DNA from 3 places in the Bradyrhizobium sp. AZCC 1577 genome. Region 1 is predicted to be linked to each of the others. Evidence: predicted binding sites of a transcription regulator. Region 1 holds the regulator's gene; each other region holds the start of a gene.
What was found. Region 1 encodes LexA, which represses DNA repair genes until DNA is damaged. Its sites were predicted from a motif close to TGTTCNNNNTGTGTTCNG; they were not measured.
Positions count from the first base shown of each region.

Region 2: a site for LexA is predicted at 4,512-4,529, ahead of V1278_RS28490 (ImuA family protein). Genes of this name have one in related genera too.
Region 3: a site for LexA is predicted at 5,749-5,766, ahead of uvrA (excinuclease ABC subunit UvrA). Genes of this name have one in related genera too.

Region 1 covers NZ_JAZHRQ010000001.1:4,457,118-4,464,923, forward strand. Annotated here, with positions in the region: gene V1278_RS21065 (ComEC/Rec2 family competence protein) at 1-715, shown strand, start outside; gene V1278_RS21070 (hypothetical protein) at 723-992, opposite strand; gene V1278_RS21075 (hypothetical protein) at 1,038-1,460, opposite strand; gene lexA (transcriptional repressor LexA) at 1,689-2,390, opposite strand; gene V1278_RS21085 (molybdopterin molybdotransferase MoeA) at 2,599-3,810, opposite strand; gene V1278_RS21090 (HAD-IA family hydrolase) at 3,824-4,450, opposite strand; gene V1278_RS21095 (hypothetical protein) at 4,594-4,899, shown strand; gene V1278_RS21100 (S41 family peptidase) at 5,097-6,431, shown strand; gene V1278_RS21105 (hypothetical protein) at 6,745-7,806, shown strand, end outside.
Region 2 covers NZ_JAZHRQ010000001.1:5,984,259-5,992,064, reverse strand. Annotated here, with positions in the region: gene V1278_RS28510 (M20 aminoacylase family protein) at 1-680, shown strand, start outside; gene ppk2 (polyphosphate kinase 2) at 844-1,770, opposite strand; gene V1278_RS28500 (VOC family protein) at 2,112-2,582, shown strand; gene V1278_RS28495 (UdgX family uracil-DNA binding protein) at 2,986-4,368, opposite strand; gene V1278_RS28490 (ImuA family protein) at 4,596-5,429, shown strand; gene V1278_RS28485 (Y-family DNA polymerase) at 5,692-7,269, shown strand; gene V1278_RS28480 (error-prone DNA polymerase) at 7,266-7,806, shown strand, end outside.
Region 3 covers NZ_JAZHRQ010000001.1:4,558,970-4,566,775, forward strand. Annotated here, with positions in the region: gene V1278_RS21580 (hypothetical protein) at 43-366, opposite strand; gene V1278_RS21585 (AAA family ATPase) at 446-1,216, shown strand; gene V1278_RS21590 (PRC-barrel domain-containing protein) at 1,469-1,795, shown strand; gene V1278_RS21595 (hypothetical protein) at 1,889-2,674, opposite strand; gene uvrA (excinuclease ABC subunit UvrA) at 2,681-5,662, opposite strand; gene V1278_RS21605 (outer membrane protein) at 5,940-6,596, opposite strand; gene V1278_RS21610 (outer membrane protein) at 6,875-7,654, opposite strand.

The DNA of each region.
Region 1 (7,806 bases):
GGTCGCGGCGTTACCCGGCGCGGTCGGCCGGGTGCCGGCCTTCGGCATCGGACCGCTGATTGCGGCGAGCCTCGGCATCATCCTGCTCGGCCTGTTGCGCACGCCGCTGCGCTGGTCGGGAGCGGCGCTGGTACTATCAGCGGCGCTGTGGGCGGCGAGGGCGCCGCAGCCGGATATCCTGATTTCCGCCGACGGGCGCAATGTCGGGGTGCGCGGCCAGGATGGCCGGCTGCATTTGATGCACGCGGCCAAGGGGTCTCGAGACGTCTTCCTCTTGAAGGAGTGGCTGGCGGCGGATGCGGACGCACGAACGGCGGCTGACGCCTCGCTCACGTCAGGCGTCTCATGCGACGATCTTGGCTGCGTGGTGCAAGCCGTCGGCGGCGGCCTGATCGCACAGGCGCTCAGGCCCGAGGCGTTTTCGGACGATTGCGAGCGCGCGGCAATCATTGTGACGCTGCGGCAGGCCCCGGCGGCATGCGGTGCTTCCGTCATCGGCGCCGAACGGCTCCGGCGCCAGGGCGCGATGGCGTTGCGGCGTGGCCGCGAGGGATTTGCCGTCGAGGCGGTCAAGCCGAGGGGGATCGACCGGCCTTGGTCGCCGGCCATAGCCGACGAGAGTGAGGCCGACACCACCGTGCTGGCGCCGCGCGTCGTGCCACCGCGCAGCGTCGATGCCACGCCGGCCGAGGCAGACCTTCAGGCGGAGGAGTAGACGGGCGTCAGTGCTCGTCGACTGTGGGTTTGGCTGGAATTTCGAACGCGCCGAGATGGAATTCCTCGGGCGCGTCGGGCGCCGACGGCAGAGCGACCAGCGTGAACGATGCGTCGGGAAATTGCTGCCAGATTGCGAGATCCTCGGCCGTGATGGTGAGCCAGCCGTACCTGAACATGTACCGCCCGGGCTCAGTGACGCGCCCGGCTTTTTGCCACGTTACCTTGTTGACCACCGACTGCCCCCCTGCGGTGCCGAGCTCTGAAAAATGTACCACCCTGATCCGCCGGCCTGGGCCGGCGGATCATATGCGCGTGGGCGTTTATCCGGTCACGATCGATTCGGCCGGACGCGCTTCCGTCACCTTCGGCGCGCGTTCGCCACCGGTCTGGACCACCGGCAATTGCAGCACGGTCGCGCGCTGGCCTTCGCAAAGCTGCGTCACCAGCACATGGCTTCCGTCGGGAAATTCGATCGCGTCATGGTGACGGTCGGAGATATGGGGGTCGATTTGATTGAACTTGCCGACCCGCCAGTCGGTGGTTCGAGTCCAGATCCACCGGTTGTCGTATTTGACGTCCTCAGCGAACGCCAGTTCGGTGCCGGGAAGCATGCAGACCGCCACTGCAGGCTCGCGTTCCGACGCAAAGCCGCGGGTCGATGTACCGCGGAATGTCGTGGTGATCAGCGTCTCGCCGACCTCGGCAGGCCGCGTAGCCACAGCATGCAGGCTATAGTCACACATCGGATGGCTCCCTCGTTTGAGATAGCTGACCCGTGTCTAGAAGGAGGCACAGGCCTCTATCAGAGTGGACATGGCGCAGAGCCTTTTCTCGTTTCTGGGCAATTCTGCGACTGGCGCACTGCGCCACATTCACAAACGCGCTAACGGGCGTTGGTTCCAAACGCGCAACAAAAAACCCCGGCCGCGGGCCGAGGCTCTTTTCCGTCACGGCCCGGACGGCATAACGGGTCAGTATTTGCGGTAGAGCCCGATCAGCTTGCCCTGAATCCGGACCCGGTTCGGCGGCAGGATGCGGACTTCATAGGCGGTGTTGGCGGGCTCGAGCGCGATCGAGGCGCCGCGGCGGCGGAAGCGCTTCAGCGTGGCTTCCTCCTCGTCGATCAGCGCCACGACGATGTCGCCGGTGTCGGCGGTCTCGTTGCGTTGGATCAGCGCCATGTCGCCGTCGAGAATGCCCGCGTCCACCATGGAATCGCCGCGCACTTCGAGCGCGTAATGTTCGCCGGAGCCGAGCATGTCCGGCGGTACGCTGATGGTGTGGCTGCGGGTCTGCAGCGCCTCGATCGGCGTACCGGCGGCAATCCGGCCCATGACAGGCACGGCCACCGGGCGATTGCCGTCGTCCTCGGCGGCCGGCGCGCTCACTGTGCGTTTGCCGAGCGTACCCTCGATCACGCTCGGCGTGAAGCCGCGGCGGCTGTTGGCGGCGGCTGCGAGCTCGGGCAGCTTGATGACTTCGATGGCGCGGGCGCGGTTGGGCAGGCGACGGATGAAGCCACGCTCCTCCAGTGCGGTGATGAGGCGGTGGATTCCGGATTTCGAACGCAGATCGAGCGCGTCCTTCATCTCGTCGAAGGAGGGCGGCACGCCGGCCTCTTTCAGCCGTTCATTGATGAAACGCAGAAGTTCATACTGTTTGCGCGTAAGCATCGCGAGCAATCCCCCGGGTTGGCGTCGTCTCGTTCCGAATCTTCAGGGCCCGGATCGTGGAGTCCCCAAACTCCCGATCTAAGACACTAGCAGTCGAAACAAATCATGAACGGACACTATATGTTCGATATGTGTTCCGCAACCACTTAATTTCAGGTGAACGCATTGCGGTTCCGGCCCAAGGTGCTGGGGGAACACCGTTCAGGCGTCATTCCGGCAGCCGGAGCAGCTCGCAACGCGATCCCTTTGCGGCAGCCGGCGCGAACGGCGGACGTATCACAAGTGCACGTGCCGCAGCGAGATTCCCCGATAGCGACGAGTCCTGATGGTTCACCGGCACGGCAACCAGCGTGCCGTCGTCGCGCGCTTCGAGGCGGGCGCGAAGATAGTCTTCGCGCTGATCATTGGCGGCGAGGTCGCGGCCGAGCAGCGCGCTTTCGCGCCGGTGATGGATGGTATCGCGGCCCGATAAGGCGCGAATCAGCGGCACCAGGAACAGGAAGCCGCAGACATACGAGGAGACGGGATTGCCTGGCAGGCCGATCACCCGCATCGCGCCCAGCCTGCCGTGCATCATCGGCTTGCCCGGCCGCATCGCGATCCGCCAGAATGCGATGGCGACGCCCTCGGCTTCCAGCGACCGCTTGACGAGGTCGTGGTCGCCGACCGACGCGCCGCCCAGGGTGATCAGGATGTCCGCGTCGGCCTTGCGGGCACGGCGGATGCCGTCCGTGGTCGCGGCGACGGTGTCGGCGGCGATCCCGAGGTCGATGATTTCTGCCCCTTCGGCCCGCGCCAGTGCCCGCAAGCCGTAGCCGTTGGAATAGACGATCTGGCCGGGGCTGGGGCTTGCGCCCGGCATCACCAGCTCGTCGCCGGTCGCCAGCATCGCAACTTTCGGGCGGCGGTGCACCGCAAGCTCCGGGTAGTTCATGCCGGCGGCGAGCGAGAGGTCGCGGTCGGTGAGGCGGCGCCCGCGTTTGAGGAGGACGTCGCCTTCGCGGAAATCAACGCCCGCGGCGCGGATATGCCGCCCCGGAACGGCAGCTTCCGTGATGGTGATATGATCGCCCTCGACGCCAGTGTCTTCCTGGATGATGACAGCGTCGGCGCCATCGGGAATCACGCCGCCGGTAAAGATCCGCACCGCTTCCCCCGGGCCGACCTTCCGCTCGAACGGGCGGCCGGCGGCGACCTCGCCGATCACCTTTAGCCGCGCGCTGACATCGGCGGCGTCAGCTGCGCGCACCGCATAGCCGTCCATCGCCGACATCGCTTGCGGCGGTTGCGTCCGCCGCGCGGCGACGTCGCGTGCGAGAATGCGGTGATACGCCTCATCGAGCGCCACCATTTCTTCGGGCAGGGGATCGGCGCCCGCGAGGATGGCAGACAATGCATCGGCAACCGGCATCAACGCCACGGGCAGACCTCCCTCAAATTCCAAGTGCGGTCAGTGCCCTCGCCACGTCATCCGTCGATGTCACGTGGATGGCAGAAAGGCCGCGCGCCCGCGCACCTTCGATATTGGCAGCCGAGTCGTCGAAGAACAGGATCCGCGACGCCGGCACGCCGATCGCTTTTACCACATGATCATAGGCTTCGGCGTCGGGTTTGCGCAAACCGATGCTGGAGGACAGGTATATCTGACGGAAATGGCCGAGCACATCCGCATAGGCCTGCGAAAAATGCGTGACATGGGCCGGATTGGTGTTGGAAAAAGCATAGAGCGGCAGGCGTTCTGCGGCACGCGCCAGGAGCGGCGAGATTCCGGGCATTTCGCCGGTGAAGATCGCGTTCCAGCCTTCCAGGAACTGCGCGTCGGTGATGCCGATGCCGAGCGACCGGCGCAGGCTCGCAAAGAACGCCGCATCGTCGATCCGACCGGTCTCGTGGTGCTTGAAACTGTCGTCCATCACAAAGCGTCCGGCGAGGTCGGCAGGCGCGCAGCCGGCATGCCCTGCCCAGCACGTCATTACCTGATCGAAACTGATGTCGAGCACGACACGGCCGAGGTCGAACAGCAAGGCATCGACGGAATGGGGCGCTGGCGGCGAATTCATGGCAGTCGTTTACAAAACCGGACCGGCCTCGGCAACGGCCACGGCGATTTGCGTCGCAGCCCAATCCGGCGCTTAAGCCCGTACGCAGGCTGTGCTAAGGCTTTGGGCCAGTTTCTTGGGGCCAATTTTCAGGGAGTAGTCGCATGCAAACCGTTGGCAGAATCCTGGGCGCCGTCGCCGTGATCGCATTATTGGCCGGCCCCGCCTGGGGCCAACAAGCCCGTCCTCCCGCATACGGCGAGACCGAGAAGGACAAGACGCCCTCGGAAAAAGCGGCGGAAAAGGAGGCCGAGCGGGCCTACCGGAGGTCGCTCGGCAACATCCCCGAGCAGCAGAAGAATTCGGACCCTTGGGGGACGATGCGCGGCGACAGCGCACCGCCGAAAGCGGCGGCCAAGGCGCCGGCAGCGAAGTCAAAGGCCAAATCCGCCGAAGGCGCCGCAAAGTAGCAGACGCCGGCAAGCCCGGGCATGACGAACTCTCCATCTAACGTGATGATTTCATTCAAAATCTGAAAGCGACAGTATTGCCCCCGGTCGGCGTGCCTTGATCCGACCAAAAAGCCATTGTGAGTTGGCGGGGCCGGGACAGGGGCGCCGATTCACAGGGATGGTGGGCGTCCGTAGAGATAGAGGGACGCCCCACGATGCGCAGGAATTTTGCCTTTCTTCTCGGCACGGTGACGGGCGCGTGTCTGACCGCTCTCGTGATCGGACCTCAAGGCGCGCATTTGGTGGCGGCGGCAAAGGCCGCGGCCCGTTCCGACGCCTACGCCCAGCTCAATCTGTTCGGCAACGTGTTCGAGCGCATCAAGACCAGCTACGTCGAGAAGCCGGACGATTCCAAGCTGATGGAAGGCGCCATCAACGGCATGATCTCCGCGCTCGATCCTCATTCGCGCTACATGAATGAGAAGGGCTGGAGCGACATGCAGGAGACCACCCATGGCGAATTCGGTGGGCTCGGCATCGAGGTGACGATGGAAGACGGCCTCGTCAAGGTGGTCACGCCAATCGACGATACGCCCGCGGCCAAGGCCGGCATGCTGTCAGGCGACGTGATCACCCAAATCGACGACGAGGTCATCCAGGGCATGACCCTCGAACAGGCGGTGGGCCGGATGAAGGGCCCCGCCAACAGCAAGATCCGCCTCAAGGTCGTGCGCAAGGGGGCCGCCGCGCCGATCGACGTTGCCATCGTGCGCGAGATCATCCGGGTGCGGCCGGTCCGTTTCAAGACCGACGGCGGCGACATCGGTTACATCAGGATCACCCGTTTCAACGAGCAGACCACCGACGGCTTGAAGAAGGCGATCGCCAGCATCTCGAAGGAAATTCCGTCGGAAAAACTCGCGGGCTATATCGTCGACCTCCGCAACAATCCCGGCGGCTTGCTCGACCAGGCGGTGTCGGTGTCGAGCACCTTCATGAACCGGGGCGAGGTGGTCTCGACGCGCGGCCGCACTTCGGAGGAAACCCAGCGCTTCACCGCGCGCGGCGGCGACATCACCAAGGGCAAGCCGCTGGTCGTGCTGATCAACGGCGGCTCGGCTTCGGCGTCCGAGATCGTGGCGGGAGCCTTGCGCGACCACAAGCGCGCCACGCTGATCGGCACGCGCACCTTCGGCAAGGGCTCGGTGCAGACCATCATTCCGCTCGGGCAGGGCAACGGCGCGCTGGCGCTGACCACGGCGCGCTACTTCACGCCGTCGGGCCGCTCGATCCAGGCCCAGGGCATCGCGCCCGATGTCGAGGTGCTGCAGGACGTGCCGGATGAAATGAAGGGCCGCGCCGAACTCAAGGGCGAAGCCTCGATGCGCGGCCACCTCTCCGCCGACGGCGCCGAGCAGACCGGCTCGCAAGCCTACGTCCCGCCGAACGACAAGGACGACAAGGCGCTCAACGCCGCGTTCAGCCTGCTGCGCGGCGGCACCGTGAATGCAAATGCGGTCACGGCCGCGAAGCGTGCGGTGCCGAACTGAGCCCTCACGCCGGTCGCGAAGCCGGCTTCCGCTTGCGAGCCTTGTAGCCCGGATGAGCCAACGGGTCGCGCGAATGCGCGGCCAGCGACGAGCGCAAGGGCGCTCGCGGAGTGATGACAGGCTCCGCGATATCCGGGGTTGTTTCCCGCATGTCGCTCCGCTCATGCGGGCTACTTGCTGCTGCCCACGGCGGGTAGCGAAAACGCATCGTCAAGGCGCGCGTAGCGATCCACAAAACAAGATCGTTTTGAAACCTCATCTCCATCCATTCGTAGCTCGCGTCGAACACCACGCGCGTTCGAACGGAGCAGTCATGTCGAGAAGATGGATTTTGCCGGCCCTGATCTTGTCCCTTGGTTCGAGTGGAGCCCTGCAGGCCAATCCGCTGGATTCTCCCGACATCGTTTATATCGACGGGCTGCCATGCAACCGCGCGTGCCAGTCCTACATGGCCTGGTCTGATCAGGCCTTGTCTGCCCGGCACCGCGCGGTTCGCGAGACTGATGTCGTGGTGCCGGCTGAGGCCGAAACCGCAAGACCAGAACACGCCAGTCCCGCACGCGTAGCGAGGCAGGGCGCACCCGTTTCCCGCGCTGCGCCGCGCGGCAGCAAGGCGGCCTCCAATACGAGGCCGCCAACCGCCAAGAAGGCCGCCGCTCCCGCGCTCGCAGCAGCCAGGAAGAACATTCCGGCGGCCACGGCGCCAGTGGCTCGCGAAAAGGCCGTCGCGGGTGGGCAGCCGCCGGAGCGCAAATTGGAAATCCCTGGTAGCCCCGAGCCCAGTCAGGCAGCCGCCGTCGCTGCGTCGCAGCCTGCGGAGACTCCGGAGGTCAAATCCGAGGTCGCCCTGCCGCCGCCGGCCACGCTTGAGATCGCCGCGACGCCTGCCGCGCCCGAGGCGACTGCGTTGCCTTCCTCGGCCGGCGTTGCTCCCGCTCCGGCCTCTCGAACCATCCAGCAGCAGCTTGTGGAAGCGACGGGATTGGCCGATCTCGTCACGGCGATCGGGACAGGGCGGGAAGCGGCCAACAAATCCGACAATCCGGAAACAGCGCCCGCCGACGTGAGCGATACCGACAAAGCGGCATCCGCAGCGCCAGACGACCCGGATCTGGTGGCGCTTGTGCTGGCACGTCCGGAGATCAATTCGCTATCCGACCTGAACAACAAGAGCATTGCGATCGAGGAGAAGCAATCCGCATCGAGCGGACGTGTCAGCGCCGCGTTCATGGCGGCGGGCGCCGCGGAAGTCCAGTTCAGCGAAGGACAGCGAGGGGCGATCGACCGGCTGATCAGCGGCGAAGTCCCCGCAGCGGTGCTGACGCTGGCTTCGCGCGAAGCAGCAGAGGGGTTTCCCGATATCGAAGGCTTCAGG
Region 2 (7,806 bases), 1.5 Mb from region 1:
GCATGCATAACGGTCCAGGCATTCCGGTCGGCCAGTTCGCCATCCGCTCCGGCCCGGTTATGGCGGCAACCGACTCGATCGACATCAAGATCGAGGGGCTTGGCGGGCACGCCGCGCGCCCCAACAAATGCATCGATTCCGTCTTCGTCGGCTCACAGCTCATTACTGCCCTGCAGTCGATCGTCTCGCGGACCATTGATCCGCTGGAGTCGGCGGTGATCTCGATCTGCGAGTTCCACGCCGGCAACGCCCGCAACGTGATCCCGCACACCGCGGAACTCCGGGGCACCGTGCGGACGCTAACGCCTGAAGTTCGCGAGACCGTCGAGAAGCGGGTGCGCGAGGTGTGTGAAGGCGTAGCCAGGATGACCGGGGCCAAGATCGACCTCGTCTATGAGCGCGGCTATCCCGTGACCAAGAACCAAGCCGAGCAGACCGAGTTCGCCACGCAAGTGGCCAAGGAGGTGGCCGGTGCCCAGAACGTCCACGAGATGCCACCGCTGATGGGCGCGGAAGATTTTTCCTACATGCTGGAAGCGCGGCCGGGCGCGTTCATCTTCTGCGGCAACGGCGACAGCGCAGGGCTTCATCACCCCGCCTACGATTTCAACGACGAGGCGATCGTGTACGGCACCTCCTACTGGATCAAGCTGGTCGAGAACAAGCTGGCGGCGTCGTAACGCGCGCGACGCCACTTCAACTTCGATCGCACATGACGTGCGAGAGAGCATGAAGGAAGGCCTGTATCTCCAATACAGGCCTTCATTATTTGCCGTTCAGCCGCAACTTGAAGTGCGGGGAGGGCTCTCCGCCTTCAGTATGAGGACGGTGGTCACGCGGCGCTCAATAGCGCTCCGGTAGGTACATTTCGCGGGGAATCGGCCCGCGGCTATATTCCGGATGGCGAACCCGCGGCGGCAGTACCACCGGTTCTAGCTTGATTTCATGGTAGGGAATTTGTTCGAGCAGATGCGCGATGCAGTTCAGCCGTGCCTTCTTCTTGTCGTCGGCTTCGACCAGCCACCAGGGAGCTTCCGGAATGTGGGTACGCTCCAGCATCGCTTCCTTGGCCTTGGTATATAGCTCCCAACGGCGGCGCGATTCCACATCCATCGGGCTGAGCTTCCACTGCTTGAGCGGATCGTGGATCCGCATCATGAAGCGCAAATGCTGCTCTTCGTCAGTGATGGAAAACCAGTACTTGATGAGGGTTATTCCGGAGCGCACGAGCATGCGCTCGAATTCCGGCACCGACCGGAAGAATTCCTCGACTTCGTCTTCAGTGCAGAAGCCCATCACACGCTCGACGCCGGCGCGGTTGTACCAGCTGCGGTCGAACAGCACGATCTCACCGCCGGCCGGCAAATGCGAAACGTAACGCTGGAAGTACCATTGGGTGCGCTCACGCTCGTTCGGTGCCGGCAGCGCCGCGACGCGGCATACCCGCGGATTGAGCCTCTGGGTGATGCGCTTGATGACGCCGCCCTTGCCGGCGGAATCGCGCCCCTCGAAAATCACCACCACCTTGAGCTGGTGGTGCTGCACCCAAGTCTGCAATTTTACCAATTCACCCTGCAGACGGAATAATTCCTTGAAGTATACGCGACGATCGATCGTCTCTTCTGCCGTATAGTCGGCAAATTCATTGGTCAGCGCATCGAGGCGATCGTCGTCGATCTCAAGTTCTAGTTCCTCATCGAAACTGTCCAGCATTTCCTCCCGAATCGGGTCGTGGATCAGCTTGGTGCCCTTCGGGTGCTTTTTGGTCATGGCGGGCTCCGGCTGCAGAGCTGTTGGGGTCGCGTGATGTGTGAATGTCGGTGTCCTTGCCGTATCATCCGTCACTTTGCTGAAAGTAGAAGGCCGCAGTTTGGTTCCGGTCTCCCGCCATCCGTCGGGGCCTGCCACGGCAGCGTCCCGGCCGCATCGCCGATGGCGTCAGGTTCGAGAACAGTACGTAGAGGCACCGACAGGCAGATCGCGGCTGGCAAGGTTCAAGGAAATTCCACAATATTTTCATTAGCCCCTGTCGGAACGCCGCCTCTCCCATCCGTCCTTGTCACAGGAGCGGCAGCGCGCCGGCCAGCAACTGATAGAGAAAGGCAGCGTCGATGAGGGTCACACAGCATCTCTGGTTCGAAAAGGATATGGAGGCCGCGATCGGCTTCTACACCTCGCTGATCCGCGGCTCATCAGTCCAGTGGGTCTCGTCGCTGCCTGCCGAGAGCCCGAGCGGCCCGCCCGGCAGCGTCAAGATCGCGGCCTTTACCCTGGGCGACCAGCGCTACATGGCGATCGAGGCGGGGCCCCTCGACCCGTTCAACCACAGTTTTTCGATCATGGTTGAATGCGACACGCAGGCCGAGATCGACCATTTGTGGGACGCTTTGAGGGAGGGCGGCAAGATCGAACAATGCGGCTGGCTGCAGGACCGCTGGGGCCTATCCTGGCAGATCGCGCCCAGACGGCTCGGCGAATTGATGAACGATCCCGATCCCGCGAAAGCCAAGCGCGTTGCCGAGGCCATGCTGAAGATGGTCAAGTTCGATATTGCTGAACTGGAGGCCGTGGCGAGAGGCTAAACGTATGACGGCCTTTTCGAAGCGCTATCGCATGTCCCGGACGCGGTGCAGCGTGTAACGCTGCGCCGCAGAGCCGGGACCCACAAGCGGTGGACCCCGGATCAGCAGCGCACCACGCCGCAAGTGCGGCGCGCTGCGCAGCATCCGGGGAACGTCGCTTCAGCCATGCGGTGCAACGCTAAGAGGTTCTTGAATGAAGAGGGTCGCGCGCTGCACGGCGCCGGGGCTGGAGGTAGGGAACCGCGCAGCGCGTCGACCATGTGGGAGCATCATCGCGTGAGCAGACGTCCCACATTCCCTTGAGAATGCGATCGTGTTCTCTATCAATTAATAGTTGCAGGCGGGATTGTCAATTTTTCCCGTTATGTTTCACCAGAAATTGCGACTATCGGATTGGCGGAATTCAGGCCGCATGTGCCGATTTTCGCAGCACATCGGCGGCGATTTTGAGGTCCTGGACGAAGCGCCGGTATTCGCGCGCCTTGGCGTCGGCGTCCGGCAATCGCAGCAGATAGGACGGGTGCACCGTCACCAGCGCCGTGGTGCCGTCGTCGAGATCGATCGCGCGGCCGCGGTTCTTGTTGATCGGCGTAATTTTCCCGAACACGCTTTGCGCTGCGGTTGCGCCCATTGCCACCACCAGATCGGGTTTGATCGCGGCCAGCTCGCGCTCGTACCACTGCCGGCAGGCCTTGATCTCCGGCGTGTTCGGCTTCTGGTGCAGGCGGATTTTTCCGCGCGGCACGAACTTGAAATGCTTGACCGCATTGGTGACGTAGACCGTGCGGCGGTCGATGCCGGCTTCTTCCAGCGCGCGGTCGAGCATTTGCCCCGCGGGCCCGACGAACGGTTTGCCGGCGAGGTCTTCCTTGTCGCCGGGCTGCTCGCCAACCAGCATGATCCGCGCGGTTTGCCGGCCTTCGCCGAACACGGTCTGGGTGGCATTCTTGTAAAGATGACAGGCGCGGCAATCGGCGGCTTCTTCGCGCAGCGTCTCGATGTCGTCCTGAACTCTTCTGCGCACCATGGGCGGCTCCGGCCGTTTTGGCGCCTGGTGTGGTTCCGTAGCGTCGCGTTCCGCACGCTTGACTGCAGGCTTAATTATTGAACCCTCTTGCAGGTTCCTCGTCTTTACCGTCAGCCGCGCCGGGTTGAAGATGCTGGCTGAATAGCGCCGCCAGGTTTCCTCCAGCCGGTCGGCGCTGGGGGCTTCGCTTCTGCTGACGCCCGGCGTGAACGAGACGACATGGCCGTCCCAATGCGCGCACAGATCTGGCGTCAGGATCGACCAGGGCATGTCGGCGAAACGGCGTGCGAAGAACGGGGCGGCCAGTTCGACGATGTGGTGCTCCGGCTCGAACCAGGCGACGAAGTGCGATTTCTGCTCGCGGCCTATTTCGCGGAAGCGGACAAGGACATGCATCCTGTGCTCGTCGCGGCGCACGGCCTTGGCCATCGCGGTGATCTCGGCCACGTCAGGATCGGTCGTGAGTTCAAGCAGATCGTGATGCGTTCGCAACCGCCATAGCAGGCGATAGAGCAGGGCGAAGCGCTCGGGGTTGCGGTGCAGGATGGCAACCTCCGCCAGTTCGACGAACCTGGCCGGCACGTTGAAGGTGCCCTGTGGCGGCTCGAGCGGCGGCGCGGTCGGTGCGAACAGTTCGGGCGCATCATCAGCCACGCGCCAGCTCACGTCGGACGGTTTCACGTCATTCAGCGCCAGCGCGCGGGCCGCTTTACGCCAGCCATCAAAATCAGTTTGGCTATCTAGGATGATGTGGTGCATGTGCTTACTCCACACTCTCTGCCCGCATCCCCGCGCAACGGCTTTGCGGTCGTCTGGAGGGGCCCGCGAATCCCTTTGATTCCGCTCATGAATCGCCAAAGCGTCGATCTCGATTGACTCTGCCGGCGCTGTTAGCTTTATATTAGAACATATCATGAACAAATGAGCCAGCCGCGCGTTCACTTAGGGAAAAAGCGGTAAAGGCCAATTTTCTGAAGGAACGGCGGATGAGCACCGCACGCACAAGCACGCTTGCGAGTTTGCGCGGAAGCATCGAGCGCCTGGAGGCGCATGGCGATGCGCATGACCTCAACAAGATTACGCTTGGCCATAAGGCGGCAGATGCTGTGCTGCACGGCGGGCTTGCGCTCGCGGCGGTGCATGAAGTGTTCGCCGAGGGACACCAGAGCGCGACCGCAACCGGCTTCATCGCAGGGCTGGCGGGAAGGGTGTCGCCGCGCCGGCCGCTGGTCTGGGTACGGCAGGATTTTTCGGAAATTGAATCGGGCGCGCTGTCGATGAGCGGGCTCGCCGAACTCGGGCTCGATCCGCGATTGCTCGTCACCGTGCGCGCCACCGACACTGACGCTGCGCTGCGGACCGCCGCCGACGCGCTGGCCTGCGACGCGCTCGGCGCCGTCGTGCTGGAAGTCTGGGGGCAGGCGCGTCAGCTCGATCTCGTCGCCAGCCGCAAGCTCACGCTGGCCGCAGCAGCCTCCGGCGTCACCGCATTGCTGCTGCGGGTGGCGGCGGAGCCGCGCCCCTCGACCGCGGAGACCCGATGGATCGTGCGCGCGGCGCATTCGCCGCCGGGCGCGCCTCCAAAGCCTGCGGCGGCTCCAAAGCCTGCGGCGCCTTGGAGCGCCGCCTGGGGCGCGCCGGTGTTCGACGCGCAACTCGTTCGTAACCGTCATGGCCCGGTCGGCCGCTGGATCATGGAATGGAATTGTGATGAGTGCCTATTCAGAGAACCGTCGGCGTATCCTCAGCCTCTGGCTGCCACGCCTGCCCATCGACCGCATCAAGCGCAAGCTTTCGCCGGCCAGCGCCGCGCAAGCTGAAAATTGCCAAGCGGTTTCAAGCGAAATCTCTAACCACACGAACAGTGGGCTCCCTCCCCCCTTGCGGGGGAGGGCGGGGGAGAGGGGTGGCGGCAACGGCAGTGCTCGTGGCTTACCCCTCTCCCTAACCCTCCCCCGCAAGGGGGGAGGGAACGGCACCGCCGCCCCGGTTGATATCTCTCACGACACGAACAGTCGGCTCCCTCTCCCGCTTGCGGGGGAGGGTTGGGGTGGGGGTCTCGCCGCGAGTGACACTGTTCGTATGGAGAGAGCTCCCACCCGGATCGCATCTTGCGATGCGATCCGACCTCAGAGCGAGCTTCGCTCGTCTCGACCCCCGCAAGCGGGAGAGGTGAAGTACCCCTCCGTCGTCGTTGCCAAGCAGCACAATGCCATCCTGATCCATTCCCTCGACGAGGCCGCTGTCCAGGCCGGCCTCTCGATCGGCCTGCCGCTCGCCAATGCGCGCGCGATCTGTCCCGAGCTGACAGTGTTCGACGCGGATGAAGTCGCCGATCGCAAAACGCTCGAAGACATCGCCGACTGGTGCGACCGCTTCACCCCGCTGGTGGCGCTCGATCCGCCGTACGGCTTGTTCCTCGACATCACCGGCTGCGCCCATCTGTTCGGCGGCGAGCGTGCGTTGCTGCAGATCGTCAGCGGCGCACTGAGCCGCCGCGGCTTTGCCGTCAGCGCCGCGATCGCGAGCACCTCGATCTGCGCCCGCACGCTGACGCGCCAGACTTCCGGAAAAATCATTGCCGAGGGCGAGGAGGCGGAGGCCGTCAGTCCGTTGCCGGTATCTGCGCTCGGCGCCGGTGATGCCATCACCGCCGGCCTGCGCCGTGCTGGGTTGAAGACCATCGGCGATGTCGCCTCGCGAGGACGCCACGAAATCACGGCGAGGTTCGGTGCGCCCTTCACGACGCTGTTGCAGCAGGCGCTGGGGCAGGGCGATGCGCCGATCAGCCCGCGCAAACCGCCGCCGGATTATATCGTCGAGAAACGCTTTCCCGAACCGGTCACGACCGGCACCGTGATCGCGATGAACCTGTCCGCGCTCGCTCAAATGCTGGTTACGGCGATGGACAAGCAGGGCAAGGGCGCGCGGCGGTTGGAGGCGAGCTTCTTCCGCACCGACGGCGCGGTGCGCACGATCTCGGTCGATACCGGGCGTCCGGTGACAAAAGCTGAAGTGATCGACCGCCTGTTCCGCGAGCGGCTCGATGCGCTCAACGATCCCCTCGACCCCGGCTTCGGTTTCGATCTCATTCGTCTCTCCGCCAGCCGCACCGAAATCGTGGTGCAGCAGCAGCGCGATCTCGATGCCAATGTCCATGACAATGACGAATTGTCCGCGCTGATCGACCGCATCGCCGCGCGCATCGGCGGAAAACGCGTCGTCGTGCATATGCCGGAGGATACGCATATTCCCGAACGCGCGGTGCTGTCCGTGCCAGCGCAGCATCATCTGGCGGCAGCCGCCCAGGCGGCCTGGCCCGAGCGTATCGAGGGCGAGCCGCCGCTGCGCCCGTTGCGCCTGTTCGACAAGCCGGAGCCGATAAAAGTGCCGTTCGCAACCGTGCCCGACGGCCCGCCGCATCAATTCACCTGGCGGCGCGTCACGCACGCGGTGGTGCGGGTGGAGGGGCCCGAACGCATCGCGATGGAGTGGTGGAAGCCAAACGGCGGTGGCCCGACGCGGGATTATTTCCGCATCGAGGATGAAGCGGGCCTGCGTTTCTGGATCTTTCGCGACGGCCTCTATGAGAGCGAACCGGCGGATGCGGAGGGCGAGCCCGCTTCTATCAGATGGTTCGTGCATGGATTGTTCGCATGAAAAATCCTGTGCCCGACTATGCCGAAATCGGCATCACCACCAATTTTTCGTTCCTGCGCGGCGGCTCGGACCCGCGCGCCTATGTGCATCAGGCGAGCGAGCTTGGTATTCCCGTGATCGGCATCGCCGACCACAACACGCTGGCCGGCGTGGTGCGCGCCTGGAGCGAGCTCGACAACCCTGCCGTCACGCATAAGCCAAAGCTCCTGATCGGCGCGCGGCTCGTCTTCATCGACGGCACGCCTGACATTCTGGTCTATCCGCGCGATCGCGCGGCTTACGGCCGGCTCTGCCAGTTACTCACCCGCGGCAAACGCGGCGACGACATCACGCGGATCGAAAAGGGCGAATGCCACCTGAAATTCGACGACCTCCTCGATTTCGCCGAGGGTCAGCTTCTGGTGCTGGCGCTGCCGCATCGCTTTGACGTGGCGAGCGCGCAGGCAACGCTGGAGCGCCTGAAGAACTCTGATGCCGATGGCGTGTGGCTCGCCGCAAGCCTGCTTTACCGTGGTGACGACAGGCGCCGGCTGGCGC
Region 3 (7,806 bases), 100 kb from region 1:
ATTTGCGCGCGCGCGAGAGAGAGAGGGCAGGCAGGCCTCGCGTCAGCGCCGCTTTCGAACGTGAACGTTGATGTCGAGATCGATCTCGTTGACGCAGGTCTGCGTCGTGCGATGCGAGCGACCCTCGTGCCAGCGGCCCGGGCGCGTGCGCGCATCCCTGACATTCGCGAGCTTCAGGCAGCGCCATTGCGGCAGCGGGCCACTGCTTTCGCCGGCAAACTGCCAGGCCAGCACGACCTCTTCACCGCTCTTGTTGGCGCCGATGATGTGCGGGCATAGTTCGCGGACGCGGCCGTCATAAACGCAGACGACCTGCTGCTCGCCGAGGATGGCATTGCGGAAGAGGGTGTAGGCGGCGCTCGGCATCGGCAGGGTACCATCTAGGATTGTGCGGCATTGTCTGTATAACCCTTCCGAATGACTTTGTTCCGCGGGGCTGCGAACCATGGCTTACAAGCGCAATCGTGCGATCAATCTGCCGGCGCCGTACCTCAAGCGCATCTGGCTGCAGCCGGCACGCATCACCAACCGCGAGGTCTATCCGTTCTGCCTGCCGCTGCTGCGCGATGAGTTCGAACTGAGTTTCAACAAGGCGATCACGATCATCGTCGGCGAGAACGGCACCGGCAAATCGACCTTGCTCGAAGGCATTGCTGTGCTCGCCGGCTACGACGAAGCCGGTGGCGGCAAGGGATACATGCCCGTCGATCATTCGAAGGCGTTGGAGAAAATGGGTGGCACGCTGTCAACTGCGCTTCGCGCAAGTTGGCTGCCCAAGATCACCCATGGCTGGTTCTTCCGCGCTGAGAGTTTTTTCTCCGTCGCGCGATACCTCGATGAGGCCGCCATCGGAACGCCCGGGCCACCTCCGCCTGACTTTCTCTCCCATTCCCACGGCGAAGGCTTTTTGCGTTTCTTCGAGGAGCGCTGCCAGCGCCAGGGCATCTTCATCTTCGACGAACCGGAATCCGCGCTGTCGCCATCGCGGCAGATCGAGTTTCTCAAACTGATGCGGCGGATGGACCAGATCGGCCATTGCCAGATCATCATGGCCACGCATTCGCCAGTGCTGATGGCGTATCCGAACGCGACGCTGCTGCGGCTGACGAAGTACGGGCTGGAGCCGGTGACGGTGCGCGAGACCGACCACTACAAGGTGCTGCGCGAGTTTTGCGACGATCCGGATGGATTTGTGCAGGCCGCGATCGAGGAGTGAGGGTTTGTGGGTGGGCGGAGCCAACGGGGCCGGCCTGTCGGCCGGCCCGATGATAAGCTCCGCGAAACCACCATTGTGCATCGCGCGGCAACTTCGATGGGTATCGCTTCCGCCTATGCTCGTTGGGCTTGGGCGGACAAGTCGCTCCACCCATCCCACAGCAACTGCAAACTTTGTCGCAGGTTGGATCATCCAAGCCGGTCCGCTGTTGTGCTATATATTGACCGAACAAGGGAAAGCAGGGAGGTCGCCATGCCTCATACCCTGGTGCCTAGTGATCGCGTCGAGCGCGTGAGCGTGTATGGGCGCGACGGCACAAAGCTCGGCTCGATCGAGCGGCTGATGCTCGACAAGGTGAGCGGAACGGTTGCCTACGCCGTGATCAAGACCGGAGGGCTACTCGGCAGCCACCATCATTGTCCGATCCGGTGGGACGCACTCCGATTTGATCCCGCGCGTCAGGCCTACCAATCCGACGTGACACTGGAGGATCTGCGCGCAGGCCCGTCCGAACTCGACGACGACGCCTTCGACTGGGGCGACCGCTCGCGACCGCATCCGCATTATTGGGGGGTGTAGGGCCGTACGGGGGTAGAGCGTAGCGAAACCCCACCGCTTTACGACGGTGATGGGTTTCGCTGCGCTCTACTAATCCCACGTACTGTCCAAGGCTTATGAAGCGGATCTAAAGAGCTCAGGGTACGCTGAGATGTAAATCGGATAACCGACTACATCATTCACTCTCACTTCGCGGTCCTTCACTAGGTAAGTCTGTTCGTTCGTGATGTATCTTACGTAATAGAGGCTTTCGAGCCTCCGTGCTTCGTGCACCGTAGCGTTGAGTTCAGCGAGTTTTTCAATTGGATGCTTAGTGCTGAACCTCCCGAGACTCTCGTTGGGATCGGTAGCGGCTAGCGGCTGTCCCAGCGCTGCATTTGCGATGAACCGCAAAGCCGAGCAACCAGACCAGACAGTGCTAGTCTTTCCTTCGTCGTAGTGCATGGTTGGTAAGAATAAAAAGCTGCCAGTGAAGTCCCATTCGTGCCTCGGCTTAGGAGCACGCTTTGGGTCAGATACCCATACCGTCAGTACCTCGGCACCAGAGGTCTTGAGTATGGACGATGCCGGAATAGTCACTCTTCGCGCAGTGAATGTTTCCTTCACCCACCAATATTGGGATGAATTCAAAAGCGCGTGCGGCATCCGTCGTGGGCGTGCCGTGCTGATGAGACGGTTGCGCTCCAAATAGCGCTCAAGTCGAGCAATCTTCCTGACCACGCTTGTGTCTCTTCTTGAGTTGGCTTCGAGTTCAAACGTAGCGCTCGCATATGAAAACCCGAACTTAGCTTTGAGATTCTCAATCACCGAATACGAAGTTGAAAGCTGAGCCAGGATTGAGTCGATCTGTTTTTCATCGATCTGGATAAAATTTCGAAGCTCCAGTTTCTTTGCGGCCATGCGTCCTTACTCCGCCGCCTCACTCGCTCCCGCACTCTTCCGCGGCTTGCCCTCCGCCTTCTTCAGCACCGGCGCCAGAAACTTCCCCGTATAGCTTCGCGGCGCCTTGACGATGTCCTCCGGCGGGCCCCAGGCGACGATTTCGCCGCCGCCGTCGCCGCCTTCGGGGCCGAGGTCGATGACCCAGTCGGCGGTCTTGACGACCTCGAGGTTGTGCTCGATCACGACGACCGTGTTGCCCTGGGCGACGAGCTCGTGCAGCACTTCCAGGAGCTTTGCCACGTCGTGGAAGTGCAGTCCCGTCGTCGGCTCGTCCAGGATGTAGAGCGTGCGCCCGGTGGCGCGCTTTGAGAGCTCTTTGGCGAGCTTGACGCGCTGGGCTTCGCCGCCGGAGAGGGTGGTGGCCTGCTGGCCGACATGGATGTAGTCGAGGCCGACGTGGTGCAGCGTCTTGAACGTTTCGCGCACACGCGGCACCGCCTTGAAGAATTCGGCGGCTTCTTCCACCGTCATGTCGAGCACGTCCGAGATCGACTTGCCCTTGAACAGGACCTCGAGCGTCTCGCGGTTGTAGCGCTTGCCCTTGCAGGTGTCGCAGGTGACGTAGACGTCGGGCAAAAAGTGCATCTCGATCTTGATGACGCCGTCGCCCTGGCAGGCCTCGCAGCGGCCGCCCTTGACGTTGAAGGAGAAGCGGCCGGGCTCATAGCCGCGCGCCTTGGCTTCGGGCAGGCCGGCAAACCATTCGCGGATCGGGGTGAAGGCGCCGGTATAGGTTGCAGGGTTGGAGCGCGGGGTGCGGCCGATCGGCGACTGATCGATATCGATGATCTTGTCGATATGCTCCAGCCCCTCGATGCGGTCGTGGGGGGCGGCGCCTTCGCTGGCGTTGTTGAGTTTGCGCGCGATGGCACGGTAGAGCGTGTCGATCAGCAGCGTGGACTTGCCGCCGCCGGAAACGCCGGTAACGCAGGTGAATAGCCCCAACGGAATTTCCGCCGAGACGTTTTTCAGATTGTTGCCGCGGGCGTTGACGACCTTGATGGTGCGGCGATGGTTCGGCGGCCGGCGCTCGGGGATCGGCACCGACAACTCGCCGGTGAGGTATTTGCCGGTCAGCGATTTCGGATTCCGCATGATGTCGGCGGGCGTGCCTTGCGCCACGATGTGGCCGCCATGCATGCCGGCGCCGGGACCGATGTCGAGCACGTAGTCCGCTAGACGTATCGCGTCCTCGTCGTGCTCGACCACGATCACGGTATTGCCGAGGTCGCGCAGCCGCTTCAGCGTCTCCAGTAGGCGCGCATTGTCGCGCTGGTGCAGGCCGATCGAGGGCTCGTCCAGGACGTAGAGCACGCCGGTCAGCCCGGAGCCGATCTGCGAAGCGAGGCGGATGCGCTGGCTTTCGCCGCCGGAGAGCGTGCCGGAAGAGCGGGAGAGCGTGAGGTAGTTCAGGCCGACGTCGAGCAGGAAGGACAGCCGCTCGCGGATCTCCTTCAAGACGCGCGCGGCGATCTCGTTTTGCTGGTCGTTGAGCGCCTTCGGCACGCTTTCGAACCATTCGCCGGCGCGCTTCACCGACAGTTCGGAGATCTCGCCGATATGCTTGCCGCCGATCTTGACGCAGAGCGCCTCGGGCTTGAGCCGATGGCCCTTGCAGGCCTCGCAGGGGATGTCGGAGAAATACTTTGCCAGTTCCTCGCGCGCCCATTCGCTCTCGGTCTCGCGGTAGCGGCGCTCGAGGTTGGTGATGACGCCCTCGAACGGCTTTTTGGTATCGTAGGAGCGGACGCCATCCTCGTAGGAGAACTTTATCTCGTCGTCGCCGGAGCCATGCAGCAGCGCTGCTTGCGTCTTCTTCGGCAGGTCCTTCCACTTGGTGTCGAGCGTGAACTTGTAGAACTTGCCGAGCGCGGTCAGCGTCTGGATGTAGTAGGGCGAGGACGACTTTGCCCAGGGCGCAATCGCACCCTTGCGTAAGGTCAATTCCTTGTCGGGAATGACGAGGTCCTCGTCGATATGCTGCTCGATGCCGAGGCCGCCGCAGGCAGGGCAGGCGCCATAGGGATTGTTGAACGAGAACAACCGCGGCTCGATTTCAGGAATCGTGAATCCGGAGACCGGGCAGGCGAATTTCTCCGAGAACAGAATCCGCTCCGGCCCGCTCTTGTCGTGGATCTTGGCGGTCTTCTTCTTGTCCTCGGCCGCAGGCGCGCCCGCCGGCGCATCGGCATATTCGATCACGGCGAGCCCCTCGGCGAGCTTCAGTGCCGTCTCAAAACTTTCGGCGAGGCGCTGGCCGAGATCGGGACGGACCACGATGCGATCGACCACGACGTCGATGTCGTGCGGGAATTTCTTGTCGAGCGCCGGCGCCTCGGACAGCTCATAGAAAGTGCCGTCGATCTTGACGCGCTGAAAACCCTTCTTGAGCCATTCGGCTAGCTCTTTCTTGTACTCGCCCTTGCGGCCGCGCACGACCGGCGCCAGCAGATAGAGCCGAGTGCCTTCGGGCAGTGCCAGCACGCGATCGACCATCTGCGAGACGACTTGGCTTTCGATCGGCAATCCCGTGGCCGGCGAGTAGGGCACGCCGACGCGCGCCCATAGCAAGCGCATGTAGTCGTAGATCTCGGTGACGGTGCCGACGGTGGAGCGCGGGTTCTTCGACGTGGTCTTCTGCTCGATCGAGATCGCAGGAGACAGCCCGTCGATCTGGTCGACGTCCGGCTTCTGCATCATCTCCAGGAACTGGCGCGCGTAAGCCGAGAGGGATTCGACGTAGCGGCGCTGGCCCTCGGCATAGATGGTATCGAAGGCGAGCGAGGATTTGCCGGAGCCGGAGAGGCCGGTGAACACCACGAGCTTGTCGCGGGGAATCTCGAGATCGACATTCTTGAGATTGTGCTCGCGTGCGCCGCGTATGGTGATCGCACGCGATGCGGAGCCGGCGTTCTGTTGGCGCTTCGCCCTTAGCACTTCATCCATATCGGCATTTCCAGGCGCGAGGCACGCGCCACGTTGGGCGCGCATTGCCGGCGAGGGACCGGGATCAGGCGCCGTTGATTGAAAGTCGGAACATAGGAAGAACGGCAGGGAATTTCCAGTGCTGCGCGCGAATCATCAACGGATTGTTTGTGCTGTCATATTTTTGGCAGCAGCAGTCAGCAGCTCCGATCCGAACTTCACAAACAGAAGCGCCTCCGTTCCGGTTCTCGGAACGGAGGCGCCTCAGCTTTAGCAGAAGGGCTTATGTTTTTTGCGCTCAGAAGTGGTAGTTCACGCCGACCTGAACGCTGTTGAGATTGATCGTTCCGATCGGAACGCCGCCCGGGACAGCACCGGTGAAGTAGTTCGCGCTTTCGAGGCTGCGATAGAGGTACTCAGCCTTGACCGACCATTTCGGTGCGAACATGACTTCGACACCGGCACCGACAGTCCAGCCGGAGTGGAATTTGCTGTCCGAGGCGCTCAAGCCGAGGAGCGTTGCAGTCAGGCGGTTATCAGACCATGCGTAACCGCCGGTGCCGTAGAGCAGGACCTGATCGAAGGCGTAGCCGATGCGGCCGCGAACGGTGCCCATCGAACGAATCGTGTAGTCAACCGAAGCTAGGCCGGGAACGCCCAGTGTCGCGCCCACGTCAGCCCAGGCGCCATCGGCTTCAACGCCGAGAACGAGATGGCCGGTCTGCCAATTGTAGCCGACGGTGCCGCCGGCGAAGCCGCCGCTGAGCGTACCAATGCCATCGCTGTTTTCCTGCGCGTAGCCGCCCATCGCACCGATGTAGAAGCCGGTCCAGTTATTGATCGCAATCGCTGCGGCCGGCGCCTTGGTGTAGGGCCTAGCAGCGAGATCGGCGGCCATCGCAGGCGCCATCCCAAGCGCGATCAGGCCAGTGGTGGTCAGCAGAATCTTCTTCATTTTCTTTTTCCTTTCGCGGCTCTCCAACGCAACTTTCCTCAGCCGTCAATTTGAGGTTGCTTGGCGATATAGCGCGAAGTTCCCGAAAAATGCTGTCGCGGAAATACCACATCAGCGGCAAAAGCATGGAAATACAACCGTTCCGGGTGTCGGGTGTGCCGGTCTACAACCAAACAAAAAGGCCGGCGCAAGGCCGGCCTTTTCAGTGCTGGTTATCACCGCAAACAAAAAGGCCGGCGTGAAGCCGGCCTTTCCGTAGTACCGCGCTGGCTTTGCGATCAGTACCTCGCGATGACTGGGCCACCCCAGCGGTAGTTGACGCGGACCGTGACGAGATCGACGTCCTGGCTGATGTTACTAGTCCTCGAAAACGAGCCGGCCGGAACACCAACAAAGTTGCCGGATGCAGCAAAGTCGACGTCGCGGTCACCCATGAACAGGTGGTTGTACTCGACGCCAACCGACCAGTTCGGGGCGAAGCCGACTTCGAGACCGGCACCAACGACGCCGCCCCAACGCGTTTCCTTGGCGCTGTCGATCAGCAGCCCGGTCGCGACATCGAACCCCTTGTACTTGTCGCTGGTCACCGCAGCACCGCCCTTTACGTAGAGCAGGACGTTGTTCCAGGCATAGCCAACCTGACCGGTGATCAGCCCGAACGCGTTGATCCTCGACTCATTCTCGACGAGAGGGACAAAGGCCAGACTTGTGTTGGAACCCGTGAAGTCAGCCCAGTTGCCTTGCCCTTCCACGCCGAACACCCAGGTGCCGGCCTGCCAGCGGTAGCCGAGTTGACCACCGGCCGTGCCGCCAGTCGCATCGTGGCAGCCTTCGGCCACGGGCGGAATGAACGGACCCCCAGCGTCGGCGGTGAGGTCCCAACATTTGCGGCCCGAACCCCAACCACCGTTGGCACCGATATAGAAGCCGGTCCAATCATACACGGCAGCGACCGGAGCAGGCGGCGCCTTGGTGTAAGGGCGCGCAGCGAGGTCGGCCGCCGCCGCAGGTGCAGCGAACGCAATGAGAGCAACCGAAGCTAACAGATACTTCTTCATGATCTATCCCCAGTTTTGTCCGCTTCCCGCTAGGCCTGAAGCGTTGTTGTGACGCGAGCGCCCGCGCCGCTGAAGCATTCTATAGCGCGACTCGACCGGAAATGGCGTGTCCTGGATGCAACAGGCGCCAACCAAGTTTATGGAACGAAGCT